3 regions of the Desulfoluna sp. CYM3A genome follow, and region 2 is predicted to be linked to each of the others. Evidence: riboswitches for the same ligand, from Rfam matches in the RefSeq annotation. Region 2 holds a riboswitch; each other region holds the start of a gene.
The links. Region 2 has a riboswitch for cobalamin ahead of ACOYW1_RS22695 (TonB-dependent receptor). Riboswitches for the same ligand answer to the same signal wherever they lie in the genome.
Positions count from the first base shown of each region.

Region 1: another riboswitch for cobalamin. It lies ahead of ACOYW1_RS11370 (TonB-dependent receptor plug domain-containing protein); the one in region 2 lies ahead of ACOYW1_RS22695 (TonB-dependent receptor).
Region 3: another riboswitch for cobalamin. It lies ahead of ACOYW1_RS06225 (helix-turn-helix transcriptional regulator); the one in region 2 lies ahead of ACOYW1_RS22695 (TonB-dependent receptor).

Region 1 covers NZ_CP186556.1:2,193,442-2,201,372, reverse strand. The annotation lists gene ACOYW1_RS11370 (TonB-dependent receptor plug domain-containing protein) at 1-1,637, opposite strand, end outside; cobalamin riboswitch at 1,934-2,139, opposite strand; gene ACOYW1_RS11365 (sirohydrochlorin cobaltochelatase) at 2,347-2,667, opposite strand; partial or broken gene ACOYW1_RS11360 (cobaltochelatase subunit CobN) at 2,765-5,933, opposite strand; gene ACOYW1_RS11355 (cobaltochelatase subunit CobN) at 5,975-6,694, opposite strand; gene ACOYW1_RS11350 (adenosylcobinamide amidohydrolase) at 6,937-7,931, opposite strand, start outside.
Region 2 covers NZ_CP186556.1:4,475,890-4,483,820, reverse strand. The annotation lists gene ACOYW1_RS22715 (ABC transporter permease family protein) at 1-41, opposite strand, end outside; gene ACOYW1_RS22710 (carbohydrate ABC transporter permease) at 34-903, opposite strand; gene ACOYW1_RS22705 (hypothetical protein) at 896-1,282, opposite strand; gene ACOYW1_RS22700 (ABC transporter substrate-binding protein) at 1,328-2,122, opposite strand; gene ACOYW1_RS22695 (TonB-dependent receptor) at 2,717-4,816, opposite strand; cobalamin riboswitch at 5,084-5,287, opposite strand; gene ACOYW1_RS22690 (hypothetical protein) at 5,575-5,862, shown strand; gene ACOYW1_RS22685 (MBL fold metallo-hydrolase) at 6,175-6,972, shown strand; gene ACOYW1_RS22680 (hypothetical protein) at 7,016-7,201, shown strand; gene ACOYW1_RS22675 (class I SAM-dependent methyltransferase) at 7,150-7,665, shown strand.
Region 3 covers NZ_CP186556.1:1,169,569-1,177,499, forward strand. The annotation lists gene ACOYW1_RS06215 (methyltransferase) at 1-65, opposite strand, end outside; gene ACOYW1_RS06220 (TonB-dependent receptor) at 19-2,130, opposite strand; gene ACOYW1_RS06225 (helix-turn-helix transcriptional regulator) at 2,524-3,513, opposite strand; cobalamin riboswitch at 3,739-3,925, opposite strand; gene ACOYW1_RS06230 (DUF2867 domain-containing protein) at 4,488-5,147, opposite strand; gene ACOYW1_RS06235 (hypothetical protein) at 5,451-6,833, shown strand; gene ACOYW1_RS06240 (glycine zipper 2TM domain-containing protein) at 6,942-7,406, opposite strand; gene recA (recombinase RecA) at 7,777-7,931, shown strand, end outside.

The sequences.
Region 1 (7,931 bases), 2.3 Mb from region 2:
TCTTTGTCGGTCTCTGCATCCTCGTATTTGAAAAGATGTGTCAGCGTGGCGTAGGGCCTGAGTTCCCAGCCCCCGAAGATGTCGGAGAATGTGTAGGAAAATTCGCCTTCAACGCCACTGATGGTTGCTTCATCCAGGTTTTTGTAGGTAGTAAATCCATGCTGTTTGTCCGTCACGATTTTATCATCATATTCGGTGGTAAAAACGGTGAGGCCTGTTTTTAAGCTACCACGGGTAATATCCACTCCCGCTTCATAGGTTCGGCTTTTCTCCGGGTTCAAATCCGGGTTGCCGACATAATGAGTCCCGTAAGACGTAAAATCAGCGGCCAGCTGTTCTGCAGAGGGCATGCGAAAGGCGTCGGCAACGGATGCCCTGAGCTTGACCTGCTTGGAGAGGTTGTAGACAACGCCCAGGCTTGGGTTCAGGTCATCATCGGATTTATCGCTGCCTTGATCTCCGGAAATATCTACGGAGTAGTGATCATACCGAGCCCCACCGATGAGAATTAATTTCTGGTCAAGAAGTTTAACCTTTCCCAGGGCAAATCCGGCTGTGTTGTCAAATGCTGTGTTATTCGGTGCACTGGGCTCGTTGGTCACATCATAATCCACCCAATCCACGCCGGTGGTAAGCCCGAATCGCTGACCATCGTATGAAACTTGGGCCTGAGCGCCCTTGCTGTCTGTTTCATGCACACTGGGAATGCCGTCATCCCACCCCGAGGCATTGCTATCTGAAGGGTCATTCCACGTGTCTTTGTCCGTTCCGCCGAAGTATCGAAGCATCCATGCCAGTGACGATGTGCTGTTTTTCCCGTCATAAGTAACGTCGTAGGAGCTGTTTTCCGAATCTTTTGTGTTGTCCAGGTCGTTGGCGTCGATACTGCCGGGGTTGCCGATGTCGTCGCCATCAAAGAGCGTATACGTCAATCCGATGCGGTGTCCGGGAGAAAACTCATACCCTGTGTTCAGGCTGGCACGAAGGATTCCATCATTACCCGTGTTCAAGTATTCCTTGCCGCTGCCTGTTTCGTAATCGCCTTCTTCGGAATGGGATACAGACGCAGAGAAATCGATTTTGCCAGCGGTTCCCGACACGTCAGTTCCAAATTCGTTGTAGTCATAAGATCCGGTCTTTGCGTAAGCTGAAACGGTGGGCTTCCCGGTCCCTTTTTTGGTAATAACGTTTACAACGCCACCCATGGCCGCCGAACCGTACTGAACGGCTGCAGGCCCCTTGATAATTTCCACTCGTTCAACATTTTTTGTGATCAGTTTGGCCGCGTTGCCGGTCCCTGCACGGCGACCATCAATGAGGATAAGCACATTACCCATCAGGTCGTTTCCATGGGTGTCTGTGCTGAACCCACGGATCTTCACAGTCGTCAGAGCTCCGGGATACTCGCGTATTTGAACGCCGCCCTTTTCCACAAGCAGCTCTCCCAAGTTTCTTGCCGAGGAGTTCTCGATTGTTTCCGAGTCAATCACCGTCACAGCCGCCGCCACTTCCGTAATGCTCTCTTTGGCTCGCGACGCGGTCACCACATATTCATCCAGGGCAGCGTCGGTTGCCCAGGCCGGGGAGCTGGCCGCCACCCAGGCGGCGACAGCACCGATCATCAGACTTTTTCTCATTACTTTTCCTTCCACAAGCATCAGACTTCGTTTTGCACCGGAGGCGGCGATCCTCCATGCAGAACGACCACCTGAACCACTGCTGTTTCGAGTTGCGGGGGGCTTCCATTCAAGGGGGCTGGGTATAAGGAGAGAAGAGAGACACCTCGGGCGTTTCGCCCAAACAAAAAAAGCCCCATGCAGCCTACAATAAAAAGGGGGCATGGGGCCGTTTTTCCCATGTCGTCTGATCAGGTCTCCAGTTCCTACCGCGAGAACGAAACCCCTCACCTGATTGTACTTTACAAAAAGCATAAGCAGGTGAATTCACCCTGGCAGGTCTTCTGACTTCCGGATCGTCCGAACCCTCGCGCCTTCCCGCTCAGATCATGAGCAGTGGCGTATATACGAAGTTCGTCCCCGGTTACAGCGGCGGGCCCGTCCCCGATTCTCACGGGGTTCCCTTTTAAGCAGCATCTCTTTTGTTAAAAAAGAAGCGTGCACCAGAGATCAATTTGTATGTTTATCTACACAAGATATTCGACGTGTGTCAAACACTTTCTTATCTTTTTTGTCACCCCCTCTGTGCGTGAACAAGGGGCGCCGTTTTTTCCTTTTGCTCATGCCTGCAGTTAAGAGTGTAACGGTTTTATGTTACAGTAAAAATAAAAATGCATAACAATAAAAAAACAGATCCTGCGGCTTGACTCACCACGTCAATAGAAAGGCCTCACACCGTTTCCGCTTCAAGGACCATGTCCATAGCCTCTTCCAGGTGCCGGACAAAGAGCCGCACAATCTCCGGCATGTACCCGATACCCCGCTCGATGAAGGTGGCTTCAATGCCTTCTGTTGCAAAGAGGTTTTTCCAGGAGTCTTCATCGTCGCCAGCCAGGTCTTCCAGGTAATGCACCCCGGCCACCAGCATCAGCGGAACGATCTTCACCCGTATAAAACTGTCTGCTTTAACAGTATTTACGATATCCGCAGCCTCGGGAAAGCCCTCCACCACCCCCGTAAAGGCACTGGGGCCGTAGGTGCTTTTCAGCATCGCGTCCAGGCCGGGTGATCGGTGCCGTGGCCGATAAACAGGGTGGCTTCGTGTTGGAGGCGGTTTGCGGTTGCATGGTTTCCAGGAAATATCCGGGTTATGCATTGGCTTTGGTCATGCCCCATGCAAACAACCCGATAAAGCCCAGGAGAAAAATTGCCGCATACCACATCACCCCGGATGAGGAGAGTTTTGTGGTCTCTTCCCTGGTCTCGATTTTTTCCATCTTGTACCCCTGGACCTTTCGGTCGCCGCTGCCGGTTTCTGTCACCTCAAGGGTTTCGGCTTCTGACGGAGTTGCAGGATCGGATACCTGAGAGGCGTCGGCTTTTTCAACGGGCGCATTTGCATGGGGCTTTGCGGCCGCCAGGACCTTGTCGTGGACCGCTTTTTGTTTGGCTCGCTGATTTTCAAGGGTCGTTCCCACGGCCTCTTCCATGGCCAGGGTGAATTTTTCCACCATCTCCGGGGAGAGCATGCCGGGCATGGAGATAAGGGTCACCACCATCTGATTCAATAAGGGGTTGTTGCAGGTGTGGTCGCAGCAGGCCACGCCCTTTTCAATGACGCCCACGGCGTATTCTTTGGCCAGGTTCTTCGTCACGGATTCGTCCGGGGCCCAGTACCCTTTCCTCACGGACTCAAGCATGCGGGCCGTAAGGGATTGATAGGCCCAGGGGTTGGCCTTGTTGAAAAACGTTTTCAGGTCCAGGCCCAGGCTGTCATTCACATAGACGTCGTAGGTCTGCTGCCAGGAGGTCTCTTTGACGGCATGGGGAACCGTTACCTGCCAGCCCCACATATACTCCACAAAATGGGCCATCTCACGTGCCCCGGCGTAATCCTCTTTTTTCATGGCCGCAATCCATTTGGGATTGATGTAGCGACTCCTGAGCTCCCGGCCGATGGTTTTGTCGATGCCCTCCACGGTGACGGCGTCCGGGCGATCCTGGCGGGTCATCACAACGTCGGGGCGGGTGCCCGTCTCTTTTTCCACGGCAAGGGAGAGGCCACCCAGGTACTGAAAGACATCGTCGTTGTCCATGGTGCCGTACAGGGCAGACGAGCTGCTGTGGACCGTTGCAGAAACGTTTTTAAGGTTCTTCGTCAAGAACCCCAGCCTCCTCGCCCCAGAGGTCCTGGCCGAAAGCAAACCCCATGCGTCGCTTCCACACATCGGCGATCTCCTGATCGGACTCCCAGAATCCGCTCATGCCCGTCATTTCCGACACACCGTTACCGTAGCTCCCGGGTTTGCCCGTAAAAATGCGGACCCGGGAAAGGGTCTCGGCCCGTTCAGGGGAAATGCCCTGCTCTTCCAGCGCACTTCGGGTCCGTGCGCTATGCTTTGCCAGGAAATTCTCCACATCGTTGGCTGCGATGGCCTGCTGAACGGCCTTGTCCAGAAGCGTCATCTTTTCGGGAAACAGATCCCGGTAGAGCCCTGAAGGGTTGATAAGCACGTCAATGCGCGGTCGCCCCAGCATGGCACCGGGCACCACCCGCGTCCCGGAAACGCGCCCGGAGGCGTCCCACACCGGCTCCACACCCATGAGCCACAAAACAGTGCCCTCGTTGATGCCCTCGTTTCGAAGGGTCTCCGTGGCCCAGAGAACCACGGCCACCTTTTCCGGGTACTCCCCTTTTTCACGGAGTTGCCGCTGAAGAATCTCTTCGCCGGCTTTGGCCCCAAGCTTCCAGGCCTCCCTGGTGGGAATCTTACAGGACGAAATACCGTAGAAATTTTTGCCCGTAGGAACCGACAAAGGGTTTCGAATGGGGTCGTTCCCCTCCCCCGCCGGAACAAACCGGCCGGACAGGGCCCGCACCGTGCGTTCCAGCTCCAGATTACCGGAGTTCCGGATCCCCCGGGCCATGGCCTTGGTATCCAGGCCGGGCCGGAGTTCCGCCGCCAGCGCGGAAAAATCCTCGGCCTCCTGGTCCGACGGCGAGATACCGAAAGTATGGAGTCCATGGGGCATGAGGGTCTCTTTCAGCTCCAGGATGGCGTGCTCCAGGGTCTCAATCTCCTCCTCGTCGTAGCTGGAAAGGGAGAGCTCTCCGTGGAACCCGGTCTTGACGGAGAGGGCCCTGATCTCCTCTAAAATGGCAGGCACGGTGGCGCTGCCCACGGCCTGCCCCCGGGTGAGCCGGTTGATGAGCTCATACAAGGTGGCGTAATCGCTGTGGAGGCCAGCTTTCTGAAACAGGGGCGTCATGTGATCGATGATTACCCCGCGGCCACGCCGCTTGGCCTGAATCCCTTCGCCCACGTCATCGACAATGTAGGGATAGACATTGGGAAGGTCCCCCACCATCACCTCCGGCGGGCAGGACGGGGAGAGCCCGGCCTGCTTTCCCGGAAGCCATTCGTAGGTGGCGTGGGTGCCCAGGTGGATCATGGCGTCGGCTTTAAATCCGTTCTGGATCCAGAGATAGGCAGCAATGTACTGGTGATGGGGCCAGACGCTGGGGTCGTGGTAGAGCTTCATGGGGTCGTCCCCCCAGCCCCTGGAGGGCTCGGGCATCATCACCAGATTCCCGCTCATCACCACCGGAAGGATGAACTGCCCGTCTTTGACCATGATGGTGGAAGACTCCGGAGGGCCCCATTGCTTAATCACCGCGTCCTGAAAGGCCTTGGGAAGCGTTCGAAACCAGCCCGTGTAGGTGGCCACCGGAATCCGCACCACCTTTCCGGCTGCCAGCAGTTTATCCAGCTCTCCGGGGGCCCAGGAGCCGATGTTGCGGCCGGTGCGCAGAATCATCTCCTTGATGGCGGCCTCGGAAAGATCTGCGTCAGCCCCCATCCGGTACCCCTCCTGCCGGAAACGGGCGATGAGAGTTTCGATGGATCGGAAAACGTTCAGATAACTGGCCCCGATGTTCTGTTTCCCCTGGCTGTGGTTGTAGTAGAGAAGGGCCAGCTTTTTTTCAGCGTTGGGCTTTCGCTGCAGGGCGATCCACCGCTTGAGGCGGGGCATGAGCCGATCCATGTTCTCCTCGATGGGCACGGTTGCAAACAGAGGTTTTCCTTTTTTCGGCCCCTGGACTTTCACCTTGCCTTCCAGGGGCGTCGGCTCGATAAGGCCCGAAATCTCGGGGTTTCCCACCGCCCACATCAGATCGGTCACAGGGATTCCCACAGGGTCCTTTCGCCATGCGTTGATTTTTGTGGAGTAAAGTGTGACGGCATTGATCACGGGCACATCCAGATCCCGCAACCCGTTTTTGGTGGGCTCGGAAAGGGCCGAGTAGAACTTCATGGAAAAGGCAAGGACAAGGTCTCATGTGGTCCTTTTGGTGATTATTCGTCCAGGAGAAACCGGTCAAAGAGAACCTTCTCCCGCCCGAAACAGGGCAACACGTTAAAGCCCTCCTTTTCCAGGCGCTTTATAATGGCTGCTGCCGAGCCGTGGGCTCCCCGCAGGACAGACGGGGTGTAAAAGGTGACCCCGATCCAGGGTGCGCCGGAAACCGGGTGGTACCAGTTGCGGTACGCCTCCCAGGAACCGAAGAGCTCCGGTGCATCGGGGTGGTAGATGCCGCTTTCAATGCGCACCGGCTCACCTGCGCACCCCTCGGGACGATCCAGGGCCACAGCCACGGCGCACCGGACCATGGAGGCAACATTGGCCTCGGTGAGCACCGAATACCACCCCCGGATCTTGTCATCAAAGCGGTACCCTTTTTTCTTGAGCCCCTCGGTGTCCCGGGAGCCCCGCAGGGCAAACACACTCTTTTCTGAAAAGTCCACATGGGTGTCCAGGTAGGCGGGAAGCTCCCGGTGCATCACATCCACCAGAATCACGTCCGATGAGCGAAGGAAGGTGCGAGCCTTTTCAGAGGCATGGAGTTCGGCGTGGGTGAAGTAACGGGCCTCGATGTCCTCGGTGTCGCTGAGCCCGGAAAGCCCCCGGCTCACCACCCCGGTGTCCGATTCGCTGATGACAAGGGAAACCGTTGTTGCGTGGACGGACACGGCAAAAAACAGACAGGCCAGACATGTGGTGACAAATACTCTCAATGACAATGCCTTCTCGTGGATAAATCAGATTTCAAAAAAACATATAAATGCGATGCCTCCGGCGGCCCTGCCGGGAGCCAAACTTTTGAAAAGTTTGACAAACAGGTTTGGGCTTATTCCATGAGAATTTTCGCAAATGCTTCACCCCGAGGAACGAGGGGGGAGGCATTCGTAACCTGGGGTCCAGGGAATTTATTCCCTGGCCGCCGGAGGCATGCTTTTGCAAACCGAACAGCCCCTGTCTACTTTTTGTATTCAATCCCCTTAAGCAGGGCATCCACGGCAAGGCCAAGGGGCTTGGGCAGGTCGGTGTCTCCGGTGAAGCTCTTCTCGGGAACCTGTCCCCCTGCGATTTCCGTGGCCATCTGGTTGCACCAGCCTTTGTAGGCGGAAAGATCGGTGACCAGGCCGCGCTCCCAGGCATCGGAGAGGGCCATGGCGGTCTCCAGAAAGGCGGCGTACTTCGGTTCCAGCAGCAGGGTTTCCAGCTTGGCGTAGGCGGGGATGCCCGTACCGCCGGAAGATGCGTTGCAGGGGCAGGAGCTGTCTCCCACAAGATCGGAGACGGTAAGCTGCCGATCCTTGAGACGCCTGAACACGCTGCGATCCGCCGTGAGGCCGTTCTGCTTGAAGATCGCCTCTGTAACGGCTTCATAGACCGCCGTGGCGATGAGCTCGCCCATCTTGGTGTGGCCCCCGGCGTTGTCCACGGCAACGCCCTCCCCTTCGGCAATGAGGATGTTGTCTGTGCCCGTGCCTGTGGCAGCGTTTACAAGGGGGGTGTAGCTGCTTCGCACGTCCAGGTCCTGGAGGGCGGCGGTCTTGCCTTCGGTGGCCGAGATAACGGCGCGACTCATGGCCCGCTTTGAAAGGTGCATGTTGGGCAGGATGAGGATGTTGATGGTGCCGGGCTCGTAGTAGCTGCCCGTGTCCTTGCCCATGCGCATGGCGTTGGAGCAGACCCCGGCCGTTGCCAGCACCGTGACGCTCATGTCCCGGAAAGAGGCGGTTTTTTTGCTGAAGTTGTCCATGTCGGCACCGGTGAAGAGAAAGCTCGTGGTCTCCCCCTTGATCCCCAGCATGGCAAAAATGTCCTGCTTCATACCCTCAAAGCCCCCTTCGTGGGCCAGGCGCCAGCACTGGGGCGGCATGTAGTTGTTGCCCACGGTGGTGATGTTCTCCCGCCAGCCGTCCAGGGTGGAGAGAATGGTCTTGGGGGATGTGAAGGTCACCTCCA
Region 2 (7,931 bases):
CCGAGCCTTCGGGAAACCGATGGGGCGGGGGCGTTATTCACGGCGCTCTCCTTTCCATTTCAGGACCAGAAGGGGGGAGATCATGAGGAACATCAGGATCCCCACGGCCGCTCCGTAGCCCATTTTTTGCCATTGAAAGGCGTTTTCGTAGAGAAGGTAGGACAAGGTGGTGGTGGATCGCAGCGGGCCGCCGCCGGTCATGATAAAGGCGATCTCAAAGCCGCCCTGGATAGCGCCGATAAACCCCAGGCAGAGGTTGAATCCCACCAGGGACTTCATCCAGGGCCAGTAAATGTCCCGAATGCGGCGTGTCACGGGCAGTCCGTCCAGCCTTGCCATGTCGTGAAGCTGATCCGGGATCTGCCGGAATCCGGCCAGGAAAAAAAGCATCTGAAACCCTCCGACGCTCTCCCAGAGCAGCACCACCATCACCGCCGCCTTGGCCCAGCCCGGGTCGTCCAGCCACAGGGGTGCCGATACGCCCACAAGGCCCAGCAACCGATTCAACAGCCCCATGTCCGCAAAAAAGATGGAGCGCCACATGATGTACAGGGCCACCGGGCTCACCAGGGTGGGCAAAAAGACCACCAGGCGCAGCAGGCGGTGCCACGGGGTTGTCCCGCGCAAAAAAAGGGCCAGGGCAAAACTGCCCGCCACCTGAAGGGGCACCGCCATGGAAAGGATGAGGGTGTTGGTGGCGGCCTGGAGAAAGAGGGGATCGGGCGCGCCGCCGGTCAGGCCCAGCAGGGTGCGGTAGTTTTCAAGGCCCACAAAGCTCGGCGGGGAGGTCAAGGACCACCTGAAAAGGGAGAGCACGGCGCAGGCCGCCCCGGGGATGAGAACGAGGAAAAAGACCCCGGTGAGCAGGGGGGCCACAAAGACAAGGCCGCGGCGATCAGTCACAGGCCACCTCCACGGCTCCGGCCTCAAGGGCCGAGGCCATCATGTCCGCCGCCTTTTGGGCATCGGCCACGCCCAGTCTGTGGGCTTCCAGGGCCTGCTTGAAGATCTCTTTGACCAGGCCTTCGTTGAGCAGGGCGCTGTGCTCCGGGCACCGGGCCTTTTGAGCCTGGTCTTTTAATACGGAAAGGGATGGGGGAACGGGGATCTCCTTGCGAGCGGGCAGGTAGATCCGGTGGGCAAGGTGTCGCTTTTGGGCCGCTTTACCCCCCAAGGCGGCCACGAACTGCCTGGCGAGTTCGGGGTGGCTGGATCGCCCGGAGACCCCGAAGGAGTTGCCTCCCATCACCGTGACATCATTGACCGGACCGCAGGGAAGCATTCTTACCTGCCAGGGCACCCGGTCCTGGGCCTCAAAATCGCCGATTCACTCGGACCAGTAGAACAGGGCGCGGCCCTGGAGAAAGAGGCTGCCCAGGACGCCCTGGCTGGCGCCGGAAGAGGGCAGGTTGAGGCGGTCCGACGGCTTTGGAATGACCCCGGGAAGGCGTCGCCAGTTCGCCATGGCGGCCAGGGTGTCCCGGGCGATGTCCCGGTCCAGCACCGAGGTCCCTTCCTCGGAAAAGAACCGCCCGCCCCGCTGCCAGTACCAGGTGGTGAACCAGACGGACTCGTTTTGGATGTCCAGGCCGAACACGGGTTTTCCCGTATCCGTCACCGCCGGGGACAGGGTTCGGATGATGGTCAGGAGGTCCCCCCAGGTCCGCACGGCCATGGCTTTGTCCTTGGGCACGAGTTCGGGGTTGACGTAGAGCACATAGGGATAGGCCACCTGGGGAAGGGCGACGAGCTCGTCGGTGTGGCCTTTGAAACAGTAAGCCTGAAGGGCGTCGTAGTAAGGCCAGGCGTGTCTGGATGGCCCGGACAGGGGACGCAAAAGCCCGTTTTCCGCAAAGGCCTGGAAGGTGTCGGCGGAGAAAAAGGTGATGACATCCGGGGCGTCTCCGTAGAGGCATTTCAGGAAAAACTGCCTGGCATCGCCCATGGGCATGATCTCCACGCGGACCCCCGGGTGCTGCTTTTCAAACCACCGGGCCGCGTCAACCCGGGACGGGTGGCTGTTGGTGGCCCAGACCAGGGTGACGGTTCCGTCCGGGGCCGGGCGGCATCCTGACAAAAGGGCCAGCAGGCACAGCAGCATGAGTACTTTTTTAATGGGCATGGCCCGGCTCCTTGGAATTGGTCAGGTCACGGTGATCCGTGGAAAACGTTGCAACGATTCAGCCCAATCGACCACAGATTGGCAGAGTCACGTTTACAGTTCGTTTTGTGACATCCTGTAGGGTGTGCTTGCGCACCATTTATTCGAAAAACCACATCTTTTGCCGCGTCTATACAGTTTGGCGGGCATCTTAACAGGGGGCATGACCGTTGCGATTCTTCGGTGGTGCGCAAGCGCACCCTACCTTTGCTTTGCCAGTGATCCGTGGAAAACGTTGCAACGATTCAGCCCAATCGACCACAGATTGGCAGAGTCACGTTTACAGTTCGTTTTGTGACATCCTGTAGGGTGTGCTTGCGCACCATTTATTCGAAAAACCACATCTTTTGCCGCGTCTATACAGTTTGGCGGGCATCTTAACAGGGGGCATGACCGTTGCGATTCTTCGGTGGTGCGCAAGCGCACCCTACCTTTGCTTTGCCAGTGTGAAGCGATTTCAACCGTTGTGGCGGAGCCTCCGAGCATCATTCCCAGGCGGAGCCTGGGAACGAAAGAACGTATCCGGTTGCTACGAAGTTTGTGGCTCACCTCGCTTTAAAAATCAGCCCTCAGGCTGACGGTGACGCTCCGGGGCTCTCCGGGGTAGCCGGCGTCTTTGGACGAAAAATCGTCGGCGATGTAGTACTCGTCGAAGAGGTTGTGGACAGCCACCTGGAAGGAGAGGTTCTTCACGGGCACGGTGACGGCGGTGTTGACCGTGATGTAGTCATCCAGGGTGTGGAGGTTGCCGGTGGTGTTGTCCCGCAGGTTGCGTTCGCCCACGTAGTTGGCCGAGACGTTCCAGTTGAAAAAGTCCGTGGCCAGGTTGGCGCCGATGCCTGCCATGTGCTCGGGGGACATGCGCACCCGGTTGCCTTCAAAGGAGTTGCCCGAGGTATCGGTGAACTCTTCGTAGCGGGCGTCGTGGTAGGCGTAGTGGCCCCAGGCGCTGACAGCGTCGGTGATGCGGCAGGAGATCTCCGCTTCCACGCCGTCCACCTCGGTGCGGGTGTTGGTAAAGAGAAAATCATCGGTGGAGGTGCGGAAGGAGCGGGGTCCTTTTTTCTCGGTGCGGAAGCAGCTCACCTGAGCAAAAAGTGTGTTGCCCGAGGAGAACTTGACCCCTGCTTCGTAGCTTTTGGTCTCTTCCGGGTCCAGGATCTGGGGAAGGGTTTTGTTGTTTTTGGTGCTGAGCTTGGGAAACTGGGTGCGAAAGCCCTCGGCATAGGTGGCAAAGAAGGCCGTCTGGACCGAGCCCACCCGGAAGGCGTTCCAGGTGGCGCCCACACGGGGGCTGAAGGCCGAGTCGCTCTGGTCGGCTTCCACGTCTTTATTGGAGGTGGTGAGCTCTTCGTGGAAGTGATCGTAGCGGATGCCCGCCATGAGGGAGACGTCTCCGATGGCCAGGGTGTCCTGGGCGTAGGCGCTGTAGACGGTCTGTTCAAACTCGCTTTTGACCGTGGTGCCGGTAGGGTTGCCCGTGGCCGGGTTGCCCACGTTGGTCAAGGGGGTGTCCCAGTTGGGGGGGCCGTATTTGGGCATGCTGCTCCAGGAGTAGCCGGGGGCGTCCTTGTCCTGGGAGGCGATCTCCACATAGGTGCCCACAAGGAAAGTGTTGTCCACGGTCTCGCCGGTGTGGTCCAGGGTCATGCGCAGGTCGTTGTGAAAGGCGGTCTGCTCGGAATCGCTGACCCACCAGCCCTTGTTGCTCTGGCTTGCCGTTACCGTGGTGCCCCCGGTGGCATAGCTGTCGAATTGGGTGAAGGTCAGGTCGTTGGTGATCTTCACGTTCTCGGAGAGGGAGAGGGTGGGGGAGATGGTGACGGACTGATACCTTCCGTCGTAGCACGCGCCGTCGATGGCGTGGTTCTCTTCCCGGGTGACCCCTGCCATGGGTTTTCCGTCCACAATGGGGATGGTGGAGCCCCTGTCCGCGTTGACATTGGACAAGAGGGCCTGGACGTCCACGGCAAAGGTGTCCGAGAACTCATGGTGACTTGTGACCATGGCGTTCTGTGCATCTCTTCCGACACCGTCCTGGTAGCCGTTGCTGGTGGTTCCGCCGCCGCTGACCATCACATACCCTTTGTCGGTGGGCCTGAGCACCCGGGTGTCTGCCCCGTAGGTGTCAAAGCTTCCGCCCCGGGCCACCAGGGTGGTGGAGGCTTTGGAGGTATCCTGCGGGACGGTGATGATGTTCAAGGTTCCGGCCACGGCGCCCCGGCCCCAGATGGAGGAGGAGGGGCCTTTGGCAAACTCGATGCGTTCCACAATGTTCAAAGGAATCATGGTCAGGTCGGCGGAGCCATTGACCTGGCGGAAGGGGATGCCGTTGATGAGAACGGCCAGGTCCTTGGTGTCCCGGGAGCCCCGGACCTCAATGTGGGGGTAGGCGTTGCCCTGGATCCCCATCTGGAGGCCGGGAACGGTTTTGAGGGCCTGTTCGAGGGTGGTGGCCCCCATGCGGTCGATCTGTTCACGGGTGACCACAGAAACGGTGACGGGTACCTCCATCCGGTCCTCCGCCACCCGCGTGGCCGTGACGACGATTCCTTCCATGGAGGGCGTTTCCGTGGTTTCTGCCGAGGCGGTTGAACCGCCCAGGGCGCAAAGGGCCAGGGCCAGGACTGCACATCTTCGTATTGCGTAATTCACTGTCTCACCTGCTGCATCTCAAGTGGAATTGCTTCCATTGCTTCAACAGGGATTTTTTTAACACGATACCCGGGCAGGGGCATCCATGGCCGCGGAACGTGCATGCCGGGGGGCAGGCAAGGGTCCCGGTGGCTCATGGGCAGGTCCGGATACAAAAAATCCCCAGCTTCCATACAAAAGCCAGGGACTGCACCCGTTCAAACTTGATCCCCGGGTCGCCCCGCCTAAGGGGGCTCTCCCACGTTTTTCGTCGCTCGCAAAAAACATGGGTATGTCACATCACAGACAGGTCTTCTGACTTCCGGATCGATCTACTCAACGCGCCTTCCCGGCAAAGCCAGTGACATGAACACGCACCAGGGGTGTCGTGCCTGCGTTTTTCGTCCCCGATTACAGCGGCGGGACCGTGACGGATTTACACCGTCTTCCCTATTAAGTCCGATTAAGGACATCTGTGTGAATGAGGTTTGCTATCACTCATTTTCCGCTTTTGTCAACAACAAGTTGCACCTTCTCGGTAAGAAATTAATGTCGGGTTTCCTGTGCCCTGGGTACCTTGTGACGTAACTTTTGACTTTAAAGGTATGAATAGCCATGGGGCCTTTCACCCCACGTCTCTTGCGGCGTGATCCGTTTCATAGGGAAATAGCGGGGGAACGGTAGATACTCTTGCGCGTGGGTGTTCGGCATGGTTTCAGGTCGGGTGCCCCCGGGCTGGGACATCGAACCATAAGGCAAAAGAAATTAAGGAATCGATTATGGATGAGAGGGTAACGGTTTACAGGTACGTGGGTGAAAAAGGCGAGAGCACAACCATCGAGGCTTTTTTCAAGGGAGACAAGCTGGTGGTGCAGGGCTGCGACACAGGCCCTTCGGCAGTCGGCATGTTCGGGGACTGGGATTACGAGTACTGGCTCTATGCGGACAAGGCCATCTGCCCCGGCAACATTCTGGAGATTTTAAAAAGTGGCTTCCGGGGGTTTACGGCCATCAAGCGGTGGTTTGACGAACAGCAGATTGACTACGACGTTGTCTCCTATGCCTGAGTTTCCAAAGCATGCTTTCTGGGTGCCATATACGTCACGTTGCAGGCATAGGACCACATATGACCCCGTGTGACGCCGCATGCGATCCTTTGTGTGCGGCTGCCGGACGTAACTTGCTCAAAACGGGGGGGATGTGATGTTCGGCACGGAACTTGATTTCCAAATAAGGCGGGCACAGCCCTTTTGCAAGGCAAAGGGCCGGAAACCAAGACACAACCAAACGGCACACAGGAGGAAGCCATGAACGCAGGCAAGGCAATATAGGGGAAAAGATATCACAGCTGGGATGAGGTTTTTCAGGCATCAAGGCCCATGGCATTCAGGGCATTGAACACAGGGACGATTACCTCCCCCCTGGCACCTTACACCCAGGCGGAGAGTATCCCGGCGGGTGTGGACACATCGAAGACCGTCTCCCACGCGGTGATGGTGTTTTACTTTCATCACCCGGAGAAGGGCGATATCCTCATCGACAGCGGGTTTGACAGGTCGTTTTACGAAAATCCCCCTTTTGGGAATTTGTCGCCCTTTGTCATCGATTTTCTCGAGGGCAACAGGGCCCGCTACACCCAGCAAAAAGATGAGGACTTAGAGTCCCAGCTTCGAAAAAACAATATCCATCCTACCCACCTCTTTTTGACTCACATGCACCCGGACCATACCGCCGGGATACCGGCCCTGTCTCCCTGGTGCAATATATGCTATGGAAAGAAGGAGAATTCGGCGCACTACCGCCTGATGACGGGGAGTCACCTGAAAGGAAAGGGGGATATCTCTCTTATTGATACCGATCCAGCTCCGGCGATTCCTCCGTTTGATCATGCGGTGGACCTGTTCGGGGACGGCTCTTTCTGGGCGCTGTCCACACCGGGCCACACAACGGACCATCTTGCCTACCTGATCAATGCGGAACCGTTCCCCATCCTTGTCGTGGGGGATGCGGAACTCTCGGCCTGGGGCATGACCCAGGGGGTGTTCATGAACTCCGATGGCGGGAAAGAAGGGCAGCAGGCCGTTCGGGAATCGGCAAATGCGATTCGCGGGTTTCATCGGATGTACCCCCACGTGGCCGTGTGGTTTTCCCATGATGAAAAGCCCCTGGCCCCATGAGCGCCCAGACCTAATTACCCTGCAAAGACAGTAAGGAAGAATCATGGAAACAACAGCCCCCAGCCCCTGGGATACCGATTACAAAGGCACCGAACCGTCCCCTGTCTACGAGCCGCTCTGGCACATGCTCCAGCAGTTTCTAAGTGACTTTCCGGCGACATCGGTGCTGGACTTCGAATGTTCAGGTCGGCAACTGCCTACCTCATGGCCGAAGAGGGGCTTCGGGTAACAGGGGTTGATATCTCGTTACGGGCCGTAGAAAAAGCCGTGGCCCTGGGCAACGCGCGGACGAACGGACGATGCCGATTCATGAGGCACGATTCCATTCCCGAGGACGTGCCCGACGGCTCCTTTGACGTGGTGGTGATGCTCAATGTCCTTCATTGCTTAACGTTAAAAGAACGGGTAGACTTACTCGTCAAGGCAAAGAGGGTGTTGAAACAGGGCGGGGTACTCTTCGCCAGCGTGCTGGACGTGGAGGACGAATCCTACCCGAGGCACGAATGGACGGAAATCGAGCCACATACCTTTGACGACGGCACCGGTAAACTCTTTCATTTTTATTCTCGGGAAGAACTGACCGAAGAGTTGAAAGGGTTTTCCATTTCCGAGTGCGACATGCTTCGGAACATCCATCCTGATGTGGGAAGGCAAAGCGCCTTGTTTGTGCTGACTGCAACGAACAAGGGGTAAGGGCGCGCATTCTGTGCCGTTTTTCAATTGGGACTTGCTTCACACTGAAAAATATACAGATTCCAAGGGAATACTTGCTGACGGTGGCGTTGAGGCACTCTCAACGCCAAGGGCGGGCTGAGACAATTCTGACAAACAGGCTTGTGCCTTTCGGGTGAAGGGAGACGTGCCATGCGTGTGTCGGCGGGAAAATCCAGGGCAGCGGAGGAGCGTACGGCAACGGTTACGGGTGCCGGGGTGCCACATCGGCCACATGCCGGGCCCTC
Region 3 (7,931 bases), 3.1 Mb from region 2:
GTCCAGAGACGTCGGTGTTTAAAAGTAATAACTGGTCGTAATGCCGATTGTTCTGGGGTCGCCATCCTGGACCAGCTCGCCAAGGCCCATGGCGCTGTTGTCGAACAGAGCCGTGACGTATTCTTCATCCAGCAGGTTTTTGCTCCAGACTTCCACCTTCCAGCTCTCGGCTTCGTACCCAAAGCGAAGGTTTACGATCTCGTATGCTTCCTGTTTGGTGTAGTTTTTGGGGTCTCCGTAAAATTCACCTGTGCCGAGGAGTTCCGCCCTTGTGAACAATCCATTTTCGAGGAAATAGGATGCGCCCAGGTTGTAGGTGTACTGCGGGACATTGGGGAGGCTGTTTCCGTCAAAATCATAAAAAGAGCCGTCCTGTTGCAGGGCCTTCCAGTCGTCGAACTCTGATTTGACGTACCCAAAGCCGGAGAACAGGTCCAGGCCGGGAAGGGGGCGGGCCTGAACTTCCAGTTCCACGCCCATGCAATGGGCCTTTGCCGCGTTGTTTATGGACGTGCCTGCGGCAAAGGACCACTCCACCACCTGTTTGTCGTCGATATCGATGTAAAAGGCCGCCAGGTTGGCAATGAGCCTCTCATCCAGCCACGATGTTTTGATACCTGCCTCGTAGTTCCAGGTGTATTCGGGATCATAATAGAACGCCTCTTTATCGCTGGGCATGTAGCCATAGTTGTACCCGCCGACCATGTACCCTTTGGACGCCGTGGTATACGCCATGACATTGCCGGTAAGGTCATAGGCGATGGAGAACTTCGGGAGCCACTCATTGTAATCCAGCTTTTTGTCCTGATCGATGACCCCGGCCCCGCCTTTGCCCGTCATGGTTCCGTGCAGTTGCTGATGGTCAAACCTCAGGCCTGCCGTCAGGTGCATTTTATCCAACACCGTGACCGTGCACTGCCCGAATCCTGCATACCCGTCGATGTCGATATCGGTGTCGGCCTTCATGGCCCAGGCTTTTCTTTCGCTTGTTACTTCAGTTTCTTCCTTGAACCCGTATATTCCCGCGAGCCATTGAAAGGGCCCTTGGTTGTCCGGGGAGAACAGCCTGACCTCCTGGCTCATGTGGTCGATGCTGTATTTGTTGGGCGAAGCCCCCCAGTTGAGGGGGCCCAGGTCATTGGTGCAGTCCATATCGGTGCTGTAGCTGTGGGAATAGTTCCGTAGCCCGGTGACGGACGTCATGTTGAAGGACTCGCCGGAATACTTCATGTTCAGTGTCTGGCCGTTGCCTTCCTGGCGGGAGTACTCATCGGCGTCGTTGTGGCTGATGGTGTTATAATCCGTTGCATACGGTCCTGTGCGGTACCTGTAGGAATTCTGCTGGTCATCGGTGTCCATGAAATCGGCTGTGAAGGACAGGTCCCACTGATCCGTGGGGGTCCACCTCAGGGTGGCGCGGCCGTTCTTCTGGTCTTTTTCAGCGCTTTTATCATCGCCGTTGCATGTGTTTGTGATGAAGCCGTCGGAGATACTTGCTTGAGCCGCAACGCCCAGATAGAGGGTGTTTTCGATAATGGGGCCGCTTGCGTTCATCCCGGCCCGCCAGGAGTCGTAGCTGCTGTATTCGGTGAAAAGCTTTCCCTTGAACTCATTGTCCGGCTGCCTGGTCACAAGGTTGATGACGCCGGATTCACTGTTGCGACCGTACAGGGTCCCTTGGGGGCCCCGCAAAACCTCAGCCCTTTCAAGGTCGAGCAGTTCGGTGTTGTACATGTAGTGCAGCGGGAAATTGACCCCGTCCACATAAAACCCGGTGGGAGAGTAAATGGAGGTTGTAAAGGAGGAGACACCCCTTAAAACCAATAGATTCTCCGCCGAGGATTCGTTCATGAACAGGTTGGGGACATAGCGAACAAGATCACTCATGTCCTTGCTGCCGGAGTCCTCAATGTCGGTGCCGGTGAAGACGGACAGACTCATGGGGACATCCTGAACATGCTCTTCCACTTTTTGGGCCGTAACCGTTACGGGCTCAAGCCGAAAAGGTGACGGTTCTGCTTTCTGCTCCTGTGCCATCGCCAAAGACGCTGATAATGGGGATAGAGCCACCAGTACAACGAGCAGCGACGCCATAAAACCCTTTGGAAATCGATCTCTGTTTCTATTCATGACCTGTTCCTTAAAGCTGAATCTGTTACGAGTGATGGGCCTGAACTTAAGGGGCAAACCGCAGTTCAGCGCATCTGAGTTGCCCTTGCAGCCTCGTTGCCACAAGGCGCTGATGACGGATCATCAGGGTGGGCACCCGGCTCCTTTGAAGGGTGAAAAACGATAAAAATAAAGCCATCATGTAATGGTATTGCCGCAATATAGCGCCGCTGTTCATGGGGTGAAATGGGGGTGGTATGACCGAAACGGATTCTTGCATGACCTGGATGGATTTTTGGACGGAATCGGCTTTAAAGGAGGCAGTCTTCCTCGGTGTGCTGTTGCCTGATTTTTACTTCAGCCGTGCGTGGGCCCAAAGCAAAGGGGGCTCAGGCTTCCGGGAAAGAAGGGGGCTTAAGGCATGGCGCTGAAGCACGTGTTGTTTCGGTAAATGCTCGGCCTGATGCCGAATTTGGTTTTAAAGGCATCGGAGAATCGCCCCGCGTCCATATAGCCAACCTGATACGATATCTCCTTGATATTCATGTTGCCCTCTTCCAGAAGCTGGCGGGCTCTCTCCATCCGATGCTCATGTAAATAGCCGAAGGCCGTTTGCCCACAGACCTGCCTGAACCCGTGCTTGAGCTTGAAATCATTCAGCCCGACTCGACTGGCAAGCTCCAGCAGTGATGGCGGGGTCTGCATATTCTCGACGATAATGCCCATGGCCTCATGGACACGGTCTATATCGGAAGGGCGAAGCGGAGCGGTTTTTTTTATGCTGTGTCTGGCAATGGCAGCCTGTTCAAGTTGAAGCGATATCAACTCAAGGGCCTTGCTTTCGAGGAAGACTCGTTTGATCAGGCCCTGATACGGGCAATTGAGAAGCTGGTGAAGGGCGGTTTGCATGGCAGGGGGCATGGAGCCCGCATAGTGGTAGTGGGTCTTGGGGCACCCCTCCATAACAGCCCGGAGATCGGCGGGGGCTTGCTCCATATCCCCCCGGGAGAACATGCCCAACACGACCGGGTCGACCTGGATGTGGAGCATGTGAACGGGTTTTTCAGGGGGAAATTGGCTGTACCCTTGGGAATTTGGAAAACAGGATACGGTGCATGTGCCTGTCTCTGCCTGGATGATTGTCGGCTTGGGTTTCCCCAGGTTGACTATGGATCGGCCGCTTCCTGAGAGTACAAAGCAAAAGAGCAGTGGGGACCGCTCCATTTCGAAACGGGAGGTCACGCCTTCGGCATAGGTTGCCTTGGTAAGAATCAAGGAGAGCCCGGGCCTTAGGGGGATTTCTTTGGTCCATCCCTGCTCACCGTTTTCGGGCCGCCTCAGTTCAAGGTCCATATGATCTGAAACGATGTCGTCGGAACGTTGATGCCTTAATTCGGAGTCCATACAGCACACCCTTTACACACGGTTTGTTTAAAACGTAGCCCGCATGGTGTCTGAATGGCGGCAAAGGAGTGATATCAAAACATCGTGTGACGTGCTTTATTGCCTGGCGGGTGCCGATACCTCCGGTATGTGCTCAGGCAATAAAAAACCCACACAGGATCTCTCCTGTGTGGGTTACCGTTTTTCATACCACAACAACGTCATCACTTTGGTGCCATAAAGTGATAACACATCTCCATTCAGGTAAGTCTTCTGACTCCCGGATCATCCTACTGGCTGCGCCTTCCCGTCACAGTGTGGCAGTGGCTGTGTGCAGCGTTCGTCCCCGGTTACAGCGGCGGGCCCGTTCCTGATTTTCACAGGATTCCTTGTTATACTGATTTTATTCAGTACCTGAAGTCAGGGCCGAAGCAAATATCGAAGAAACCAAATGAAACCCTCAGGCTGCGTGGTGAGTCACCAGCGTGTTGCCCACGGTGTTCGGGTTACTTCATCACGGCATTCCCAGGGAATGTGTTTTTTTCTGCTTGGGCCCCTGTATGTCTGCCAGAATACATTGTCGAAGAGGGGATATCCCATCGGCTGATCATGAACTGCACATAAAAAAGGCAATCGGCATCATATCCTTTGCCAACAATTATTCTGGATTTATTGAATTGTCATTACATGAGGGGTTTATGGATGTCAAACGGAAAAGGTTCTGGTTCGGTGAAGGTTTGTATTGGCATGTGGTGTTGAGGGTCGCCTGCATAGGCCATGGCCGGTAATGGCTTATCTGAGATGTCGTTGATATGGAAGGGAGCTGGTGGAGCAAGGTGGGTTATGTCTTTTTCGGCATCGGAAAGCCGTATGCGAAGCGGCGGATTCGCATACCTTTTAGGGCGGGGTAAGCAACGATCATGTCGTTACCCCTTTCCCCATAACCATCGCGACCTGACAACGTTTTATACAATCAGGATGGGCAAAACGAAGCTTTAACCCTTCTGGTCATCAAGACGCGACTCCTTCATATTGGATCGTGCTTCCCAGTGTTCCATGCACTTTCTGAAAATGTGGGGGTAGACCACGTAGTGGCGGAATGGTCGGATACATCTCATGTAAAGCGCGCTGAAACTGCTCCTGTACTTGATGTACACTGCAAGGCGGACCTTCCACTTTCCTTCTCCCGAAGGAGACCAGGCATAGTGCATCAACGCATGCTCGGTGGAATTGGAGAGCTCATGGAGCGTTTCGTCCTCGAAGGTATACACTGGCCTGAAGTCCATATAGTCGCGCGTTGAGATGTCCATCGCGCGCTGCGGAGTGTTTTTTTCAAGGTCCCTCTCCTGCAAACGATCCCGAAGGCTCTTTTCTCTGCAGCCCGGAATGGGGTGATTGTTCAAGTTGTTATCGATACGAAATAACGCGCCTACAACCTTTCGTACCCTGAAGAGCATTCCCGCTAAGGAGACATCGTAAATGTCCTTCATCATGGGCTCAATGGCGGATTTCTGGAACAAATGTAAATCGACCCCGTCCTTTGCGCTGAATTCATATGGAAACTCCCAAGTATCCTCGAGTATGAAATCGGAAGCCAGGGAACGGACCCTCCAGTTGAATTTGGTATGCGTTGAGGCTGCGGCAGTAAAATCCATGATTACTCCTCTGTAAGACTCGTTATTCCCAAAAATGATGGACCCTTCTTGTTACCAAATCACATAGCAGCATGTTTTATTTTCAGCTAACGCTGCTGGTTGAGAGGGACCCTCTCAATTAAGCACAGAACTGTGGAATAGTCCCATTGAAATTTAGCCCGGGTATTTCATGAGAAAACGGACCATCTCTAATAATAGAGAGTTATTCCAAGTCGTTGTTGTAACGAAAGATTAGATATTTCAAAGGTATAAAATGTAATTCACGGTTTCCTGCTCGATTTTCTCACCCTTCGGGCGAGCCGAGTGCCCCATGGTCCTCGTCATCCGGGTGTTGAAGGGCATTTGTCAACAACTTGCAAAGGCGTTAAGCCCGGATGTTCCGTAACAACTGATTATCGCCGTAGTGGTGAGCAAGAACCGTCGGTTATTTATTGGATGAGGGGATACACGGTGGATACGCTGAGGAAGATACGACATGGGCACCTTTCCTGTGTGCCTTTTTGGTCGGCAATAGATGTCGTCATGGGCATCATCTACAAGATCATGGTGCTGCTCGGCACTGGTCTGGGGGGCGCGTCCCGATGTGAGGAAAGGGGCATGGCGGGGGATGGTGGTGACGTTTCAACTAAGAGCGGCCATGGACCCGTGCCGCCGGGCCTTGGGTTTCTGTCGCTTTTTCTGGTGGGGGGCGTGGCGTATGCCGCCAGTGGTTATCTGCTGAGCCTTTTTCACTATTCGGTCAGGGGCCCGCGTGTGTTTATGTATGGAATCTTTATTGCGGGGTTTGCTGCGCGGTTCGGCGAGGCTCGCCTGGACAGGGCCGAGGCCATGTTTGGGGCAGGGAAGAGTCTGGTGGGACGCTTCCTTTTTGGGGCCTCGGGTGCGGCCTCCCTTGGTGCCGCTTATTATGTGCTCAAGCACCCGGACATTATGAGCCTGGGCGACGAGGTGTTGAGAGGTACCGCTTCAGGGGGAAGGGCGGCTGTTCTGTGGCTTCTGATTGCCGGGGTTCTCTACGCAGGGTTCTTCAGGCCCCTGGCATGCAGCGTGTGGGTGACTTTCGCGTATTATGCGGGCTCCGAGGATTCAAGAGGCTATGTCCTGAACCCTTTGAACGCCTTGATCTTGGTTATGGTCCCGGTGCTGTATGTTGTCTCCATGGGAGGCGTTGGTGTTGGAGCCTTTTTTTTCGGTAAGGCTTTGGTCTTTGCGTCGGTGACATGGGCAGAGTTCGCTGGCTGGGTGGTGTTCTGGGGCGCTGTGGTGGCTTCCGCAGGGGCGGTGGGGGTGCTGCTGTTGAGCGCTGCGGGTCTTGTACGTACCACTATATCTTACGCTGTTGAGGTGGGGCTCCTGGCGTATGTCATGTCCCAGTGTATGTACGGCGCAATATATCTGTTTTTTGATATTCGGGGCATGGTGGATATGACCCGGGTGTTGATGGCTGTTCCTGTGGTGTCGGTTTGTGAAACGGCGCTGTTCTGGGGGCTTGTTTTTGCCGGTGTTGTGGTGCCGGTCCGTTTTTGGAGGCAAGGCATCCGGTATGCGCCTGAAGGCGTGGTGATGCATCTTTATTTTTCAGGGATTCTCGGCCTTGTTTTCAATGTACCTGCGCACAGTGTTGTTGTTGCTCGTTATGTGGGGGCTGTTTCGGGGCTTTTTGGCTGGGTGCCCAGTGTTTTTTGACGGAGGCGGTGTCCCTTCCTGTTTTTGTTTGAGAGCGCAAAAGGGCCCTGCAGTTTATGCTGCAGGGCCCTTGATGTTTCTGGCGGTATCCAAGGCTTGCCGTTGACGTTACTGTCGGACCCGCATCGTGCCGTCCCCGCTTTCGATGAGACGGACCCTGTCCCCCACGACGTATTCGTCGTCTTTCTCCTGGACAACCACCATGATGCGTCCGTCGTCGAGTTCCAGCTCGATCTCAACCCCGGGGCGCATGGCCCGTGAGCGCTCGGCTGCGCTTCCCGCGGCAGCTCCGCCCAGGGCTCCGGCGGTGGTGGCCAGGGTGCTGCCGCTGCCTCCGCCGATGGTGGAGCCCACAATCCCGCCTACCACGGCACCTCCCACGGCTCCTGCGCCGCTTTCTTCATGCTGGATCTGCACATCGGCCACATTGAGGACTGTGCCATAATAAACGGACATGGCCTGCTGGGCCTGGCCGGGTTTGTAGGTTTTGCTTCCCTGGCTGCCGGGCTGGCACCCCAGAAGTGCGGTTGAAACAAAAATAGCCACGGCATAGGCTGCGATTTTTGTGTTCATTTTGGAGGGTCTCCTTGGTTTTATTTGTGGTGAACAGGCAGGGGGTGATGAGGTCGGCGGGCAAGGATGGCATGGCAATGCCCTGGGTTAGATTTTAGGTGTAAAAGGTATTGATTTCGTAAGTTTATAGTAAGGGTTCTGATTTATCAATACCAAATCTCAGGGCCGGGGGGCGGAGCCCTGGAATCGGGAGGGGGTGGCGGTTTATTTCAGGGCTCGCATAATGGATCAAAGAGTGATATATCGATAGAAATTCGAAAAATGTCTTTTCGTCTCAATTATGTAAAAAAATCAGTAAATCAAGATAGATATTATACCTTAGACTTTCGGTTGTCTGCAGCGGACCGAAAAGAGGACCAAGGAGGAGCGCATGGGCACGTCCTTTGACAGGGATAAGGCCGTTGAAACGGCCATGGGTCAGATTGAACGCCAGTTCGGTAAAGGGGCCATCATGAAGCTTGGGAACCGGGAAGTGGCGTCAGTGCCCGTTATTCCCACCGGTTCCATCGCCCTGGACAAGGCCCT